DNA from 2 places in the Exiguobacterium sp. GL_137 genome. Region 1 is predicted to be linked to the other one. Evidence: a T-box and tRNA genes for the amino acid it is inferred to sense, from the RefSeq annotation. Region 1 holds a T-box; the other holds one or more tRNA genes.
The links. The T-box of region 1 lies ahead of trpS (tryptophan--tRNA ligase). A T-box ahead of a tRNA ligase gene usually reads a tRNA of that ligase, here a tRNA-Trp.

Region 1 (3,381 bases):
AACGAAAAAATCCGTCGCGCAATCGACATGGGTTACAATAAAAAAGGAATCACGGACGTCATCTTGGCGAACGGATCACTTCCTGCAAACTATCTCGTACCAAAAGATTTCGCGAAAGATGCTGACGGAAAAGACTTCCGTGAAAAGTACCCGACATTCAACGAGTACAATGCAGACGAAGCGAAAAAACTATGGGAAGAGGGCTTAAAAGAGATCGGTCAAAAATCGGTTGAACTTGAGCTTCTTAACTACGATAGTGATGACGCGAAGAAAATCGGTGAGTTCTTGAAAGGTGAGCTTGAGAAGAACCTTCCAGGCATGAAAGTCACAATCAAGCAACAACCGTTCAAAAACAAACTTGATCTCGAAAACAAAGGCGACTTTGAGTTCTCATTCGCCGGCTGGGGTCCTGACTACCAAGATCCAATGACGTTCCTCGATCTCTTCTTGACTGACGGACCATACAACCGTGGTAAGTGGTCAGATAAAGAGTACGATAAACTCATCAACGATGCAAAAACACAAACGGATGCTACAAAACGTTGGTCAGAGCTTCAAGAAGCAGAGAAAATCCTTCTTGATTCTGCAGCCATCTCACCTGTTTATCAGCGTGGACGTGCATTCATGGTTAAACCATACGTTAAAGGGATTGTCGAACATAACTTCGGCGCAGATTTCTCGTACAAATGGGCTTCAATCGAAGGTAAATAAGTATAAAAAGCGTTCCCTTAACTGGGAGCGCTTTTTTTGTTGCGCAAATAAAAAAACCTTTCTTCTAAAAAAATAAGAAGAAAGGCAAGAATCGTTGAAAGACACCTAAAATTATTTCTTTACTTTTGCGCGTTTCCGTTGGAGTCCCATCGCTTTTTCGACTTTCGCCAATTTACGTGAAGCAACCAGATCTGCTTTGTCGCGACCATTGTCAAGAATCAAATCGAGTTCTTCTGAATCAATTAAGTCGTAATAACGTTGCTGGATCGGTTCTAGTTCAGCAACGATGACTTCTGCGACATCTGATTTAAATACACCATAGTTCAATCCATCATACTTTGCTTCCAAGTCTTTGATTGAAATACCAGCCAGCAATGAATAAATTTCGAGCAAGTTTGAGACGCCCGGTTTGTTTTCCCGGTCAAATCGAACGATCCCCTCGGAATCCGTTACGGCAGACTTGATTTTTTTGCGAATCACGTCCGGAGCGTCGAGCATCGAAATATAGCCTTTTGGATTTGTATCCGTTTTTGACATCTTTTTATCGGGAGACGTCAAGCTCATGATACGGGCACCCGTTTCGGCGATGACCGGCTCCGGCATTTTAAATGTTTCGTAATAGCGGCTGTTAAAACGTTGCGCTAAGTCACGTGTCAACTCGATATGTTGTTTTTGATCGTCGCCGACTGGAACAAGCTCTGCATCATATAAGAGAATATCGGCTGCCATCAAGGTTGGATAAACAAATAATCCAGCACCAATCCGGTCTTTGCCTTGCGACTTATCTTTATATTGTGTCATACGTTCCAGTTCACCCATACCGGACAGACATGTCAGCATCCACCCGAGCTGAGCGTGCGCTTTAACTTCCGACTGGACGAAGATTGTTGATTTTTCAGGATTGAGTCCGCTTGCGATATAAAGTGCAGCAAGCGCCCGTGTATTGTTCATAAGTTCAATCCGGTCAATTTCGACCGTGATGGAATGTAAGTCGACGATACAGTAATATGCATCGTGTTCGTCCTGAAGATTAACAAAGTGTTTCATCGCGCCAATGTAGTTACCAAGCGTCACCGTACCCGTTGGCTTAATGCCTGAAAAAATCGTTTTCATGAGAATCCCTCCAAAAAATGAAATAAAAAAGATGACACATCCCTTGAATCATTCAAGGGACGAGTCATCGCGTTGCCACCCAAGTTGCTAGAAAACTAGCCGCTCATTTGCTGTAACGGGCAGACCCGTCTGATTCTACATCATTTCGAATCAGCCACTCCGAAGTCCATTCCATCTGCGCCGACTGTCCATTTCCACCATCCATGGACTCTCTGTAAGTGGTTATCAGATGTACTACTCTCCATCACTGTGTTCTCGTATAACGTTATCTCCACTTTAGCACATGTTTCTTCTAATCGTCATCAAAATTCCGTCAAATGAACGATAAGAGTAAAGAGACGACGATACAAATAAAACCACTCGAGAGATAAGGAACCGTCCGGTTAGAAGCCCGCTTTTGTTTTGCTTCTAAAAGTTCACTTTCTTCATCCTCGTCTTCGTAATAATCCCCATCGACTTCCCGTAACTTCGCTTCCCGTTGCTTTTTAAAGCCTGCAGTGATGCCTTTAAAAAATCCATTGGCAGACATATTGGAGAAGAATCCGATAGCAAGTAACAGGAAGCCGGCAATGAACAAGCCGCCTGACAAGTGATAAACAAATGAATGGGTAGCGTCGGTGGCGACGGCCCAAATCGTGTAGACAGTTGTTAAAATCAAAGCAATCAGAAGCGGGCGTAATAGTTTAGCAGACATGATGAACCTCCTACGGCAAGATGATGATTTCATTATACGCAAAGTCAAGGATTGTTACGACTCTGTACTATTCAGGACGTATAAAATAGCAAATAGTGTGACTATTCACTTGACGATATTGTTATTCTCACATAAAATCAATTTATCACTTCGTTTAAGTTTTTGAAACTAGGTCAATGCGTTTTGGGGAACGTTGAGGCAGTTTCGACGAGATGTCCAAAAATCGTTTATATTAAGCGGTTTTGAAAATGAAAAGGAGATGACTCACCGATGAATAAAAAAACAGTCGGTCTCGCGTTATCAGTTATGCTTGCAGGAAGCGTTGTACTTGCAGGTTGTTCAACAACAGGTGACGGAGATAAAGATGCAGGTTCTTCTAAAGGCAAAAAAGTTTTACGATTAACGGATACTTCTGATATTACGACGGTCGATCCGGCACAAGCAACAGATGCAGTTGCGTTCAACATGATCGGAAACACGATGGAAGGTCTTTACCGGTTAGACAAAGACGGGAAAGCGATTCCGGCACTTGCTGAAAAAACAGATATCTCAAGTGATAACCTCACATATACGTTTACGCTTCGTGATTCTAAATGGTCAGATGGTACACCAGTCAAAGCACAGGATTTTGAATTTGCATGGAAACGTGCCGTCGATCCAAAAACTGCTTCCGGTTATGCATACATCTTTGATACGGTCAAAAATGGTGCTGATGTCTCACAAGGAAAAAAACCAGTCGACGAGCTAGGTGTCAAAGCGATTGACGACAAGACACTTGAAGTTAAACTCGAACGTCCGGCACCATACTTCCTTTCACTCACATCATTCGGAACGTATACACCAATCAGCGAAGATTTCTATAA
Region 2 (3,381 bases), 1.4 Mb from region 1:
TTCGGGAGAAGGGACGCTCTACATGAGTAGAGCCGCAGTGAATAGGCCCAAACGACTGTTTAGCAAAAACACAGGTCTCTGCTAAATCGCAAGATGACGTATAGGGGCTGACGCCTGCCCGGTGCTGGAAGGTTAAGGGGATGGGTTAGCGCAAGCGAAGCTTTGAACCGAAGCCCCAGTAAACGGCGGCCGTAACTATAACGGTCCTAAGGTAGCGAAATTCCTTGTCGGGTAAGTTCCGACCCGCACGAAAGGCGTAACGATTTGGGCACTGTCTCAACGAGAGACCCGGTGAAATCATAGTACCTGTGAAGATGCAGGTTACCCGCGACAGGACGGAAAGACCCCATGGAGCTTTACTACAGCCTGATATTGAGGCTTTGTGCATGATGTACAGGATAGGCGGGAGACGTCGAGACCGGAGCGCCAGCTTCGGAGGAGTCACCCTTGGGATACCGCCCTTCATGCATAGAGTCTCTAACTCGCAGCCGTCATCCGGCTGGAGGACCGTGTCAGGCGGGTAGTTTGACTGGGGCGGTCGCCTCCTAAACAGTAACGGAGGCGCCCAAAGGTTCCCTCAGAATGGTTGGAAATCATTCGTAGAGCGCAAAGGCAGAAGGGAGCTTGACTGCGAGACCTACAAGTCGAGCAGGGACGAAAGTCGGGCTTAGTGATCCGGTGGTTCCGCATGGAAGGGCCATCGCTCAACGGATAAAAGCTACCCTGGGGATAACAGGCTGATCTCCCCCAAGAGTCCACATCGACGGGGAGGTTTGGCACCTCGATGTCGGCTCATCGCATCCTGGGGCTGGAGTAGGTCCCAAGGGTTGGGCTGTTCGCCCATTAAAGCGGTACGCGAGCTGGGTTCAGAACGTCGTGAGACAGTTCGGTCCCTATCCGTCGTGGGCGCAGGAAATTTGAGGAGAGCTGTCCTTAGTACGAGAGGACCGGGATGGACGCACCGCTGGTGTACCAGTTGTTCCGCCAGGAGCATCGCTGGGTAGCTACGTGCGGACGGGATAAATGCTGAAAGCATCTAAGCATGAAGCCCCCTCCAAGATGAGATTTCCCTTTGAGTAATCAAGAAAGACCCCTCAGAGACGATGAGGTAGATAGGTCACGGGTGGAAGCATGGCGACATGCGGAGCTGAGTGATACTAATCGGTCGAGGCCTTGTTCTAGCAGATGCATTGTTGATGACTTCAGTTTTGAGGGCGCGAGCCTTTCAAAAAAGCGCTTGACGTTATGGAAACATAATGTTAAGATGATAGATGTCTGGTGGCGATAGCCAAGTGGTCACACCCGTTCCCATGCCGAACACGGAAGTTAAGCACTTGAACGCCGAAAGTAGTTGGGGGCTTCCCCCTGTGAGGATAGGACGCTGCCAGGCGATCGTTCCGCAATAGCTCAGTGGTAGAGCAACCGGCTGTTAACCGGTAGGTCGTAGGTTCAAATCCTACTTGCGGAGCCATTTATTACTTCTTCACCACATGCAATGGAGAGCTGTCCGAGTGGCCGAAGGAGCACGATTGGAAATCGTGTAGGCGTCATAAGCGTCTCAAGGGTTCGAATCCCTTGCTCTCCGCCATAACATTTTCAATTATAAAATGGCCCGTTGGTCAAGCGGTTAAGACACCGCCCTTTCACGGCGGTATCACGGGTTCGATTCCCGTACGGGTCACCATTTTTTATCATCGCGGGGTGGAGCAGTCTGGTAGCTCGTTGGGCTCATAACCCAAAGGTCGTCGGTTCAAATCCGGCCCCCGCAATTATTACATACGGTCCTGTGGTGTAGCGGTTAACATGCCTGCCTGTCACGCAGGAGATCGCGGGTTCGAATCCCGTCAGGACCGCCATTATTAAGGCTTTGTAGCTCAGTCGGTAGAGCAGAGGACTGAAAATCCTCGTGTCGGCGGTTCGATTCCGTCCAAAGCCACCATATGATTTTTAATGTTTTCCCATTTGTGGGGGGGTAGCGAAGTGGCTAAACGCGGCGGACTGTAAATCCGCTCCCTCGGGTTCGGCGGTTCGAATCCGCCCCCCCCCACCACTTTAGGGGCATAGTTTAGCGGTAGAACTACGGTCTCCAAAACCGTCAGCGCGGGTTCGATTCCTGCTGCCCCTGTTTTATTATTATGGCGATTGTGGCGAAGTGGTTAACGCACCGGATTGTGATTCCGGCATTCGTGGGTTCAATTCCCATCAGTCGCCCTTTTATTATTGGGCTGTGGCCAAGTGGTAAGGCACTGGATTTTGATTCCAGCATGCGAAGGTTCGATCCCTTCCAGCCCAGCTTTTTGTGCGGAAGTAGTTCAGTGGTAGAATACGACCTTGCCAAGGTCGGGGTCGCGGGTTCGAATCCCGTCTTCCGCTCCAATAAATGGCGCCATAGCCAAGTGGTAAGGCAGAGGACTGCAACTCCTCTATCGTCAGTTCGATTCTGACTGGCGCCTCCAATAATTCTTAATTGAATAGTTTTGCAAGAGATTGTGCCGGTGTGGCGGAACTGGTAGACGCGCACGACTCAAAATCGTGTTCCTTTGGAGTGTCGGTTCGATTCCGACCACCGGTATCTTGCGGGTGTAGTTTAGTGGTAAAACCTCAGCCTTCCAAGCTGATGATGAGGGTTCGATTCCCTTCACCCGCTTTTACCTTTGTACGATCTCATTTAAGATTCACCTGATTATGCGGGTGTAGTTTAGTGGTAAAACCTCAGCCTTCCAAGCTGATGATGAGGGTTCGATTCCCTTCACCCGCTTACCTGAAAAGAGCAACGTGTCGTTTTTAATTGACACTTTGCTCTTTTTGTTTAGCATGGAGATAAACAAGCGAAAGGAGAGATACGATGCAGGGGGAATTGTTGAAAAAAGAATTGCAGAGGTATGCCAAAGAAATTGGTATCGATGAATTCCGTATTACGACAGCGGATCCTTTTTTGGTGATGAAACAGCGTCTCATTCAACAACAAGAAAAAGGATATGCTTCCGGATTTGAAGAACCCGATCTTGAACGGCGGACGACACCAACGCTGTTACTGGATGATGCCGTCTCCATCATCGCAATCGCCGTCGCTTATCCAAGTAAGCTCAAGGATGCTCCGCGTGGAAAAGAAGGGGAACGGCGCGGAATCTTTGGACGTTCTTCTTGGGGACTGGACTACCATCAGGCTCTGAAGCAGCGATTGAAATTGCTGGAAGAAAAAATTCAAGAACTGATCCCCGGAGCTCGATCACGTTCGATGGTCGACACGGGAGAACTGGTCGATCGTGCGGTCGCCGAACGGGCAGGGATCGGATTCAGCGGGAAAAACTGTTCCATCATTAGCGAGGAACATGGTTCTTATCTTTATTTAGGAGAATTGATTACAGATCAATATCTGCC

Region 2: it has a tRNA-Trp gene. The T-box ahead of trpS (tryptophan--tRNA ligase) is inferred to sense a tRNA for this amino acid. The anticodon was not compared.

Annotation. Positions count from the first base shown of each region.
Region 1 is NZ_CM174406.1:2,042,066-2,045,446, reverse strand. Features, by position in the region: gene AC3IRK_RS10850 (peptide ABC transporter substrate-binding protein) at 1-711, shown strand, start outside; gene trpS (tryptophan--tRNA ligase) at 823-1,824, opposite strand; T-box leader at 1,877-2,081, opposite strand; gene AC3IRK_RS10840 (DUF3899 domain-containing protein) at 2,138-2,518, opposite strand; gene AC3IRK_RS10835 (peptide ABC transporter substrate-binding protein) at 2,789-3,381, shown strand, end outside.
Region 2 is NZ_CM174406.1:687,514-690,894, forward strand. Features, by position in the region: rRNA gene AC3IRK_RS03570 (23S ribosomal RNA) at 1-1,181, shown strand, start outside; rRNA gene rrf (5S ribosomal RNA) at 1,275-1,390, shown strand; tRNA gene AC3IRK_RS03580 (tRNA-Asn) at 1,397-1,471, shown strand; tRNA gene AC3IRK_RS03585 (tRNA-Ser) at 1,498-1,588, shown strand; tRNA gene AC3IRK_RS03590 (tRNA-Glu) at 1,610-1,684, shown strand; tRNA gene AC3IRK_RS03595 (tRNA-Met) at 1,696-1,769, shown strand; tRNA gene AC3IRK_RS03600 (tRNA-Asp) at 1,781-1,856, shown strand; tRNA gene AC3IRK_RS03605 (tRNA-Phe) at 1,864-1,939, shown strand; tRNA gene AC3IRK_RS03610 (tRNA-Tyr) at 1,967-2,050, shown strand; tRNA gene AC3IRK_RS03615 (tRNA-Trp) at 2,055-2,125, shown strand; tRNA gene AC3IRK_RS03620 (tRNA-His) at 2,139-2,211, shown strand; tRNA gene AC3IRK_RS03625 (tRNA-Gln) at 2,222-2,293, shown strand; tRNA gene AC3IRK_RS03630 (tRNA-Gly) at 2,302-2,376, shown strand; tRNA gene AC3IRK_RS03635 (tRNA-Cys) at 2,383-2,456, shown strand; tRNA gene AC3IRK_RS03640 (tRNA-Leu) at 2,492-2,572, shown strand; tRNA gene AC3IRK_RS03645 (tRNA-Gly) at 2,577-2,647, shown strand; tRNA gene AC3IRK_RS03650 (tRNA-Gly) at 2,688-2,758, shown strand; gene queG (tRNA epoxyqueuosine(34) reductase QueG) at 2,846-3,381, shown strand, end outside.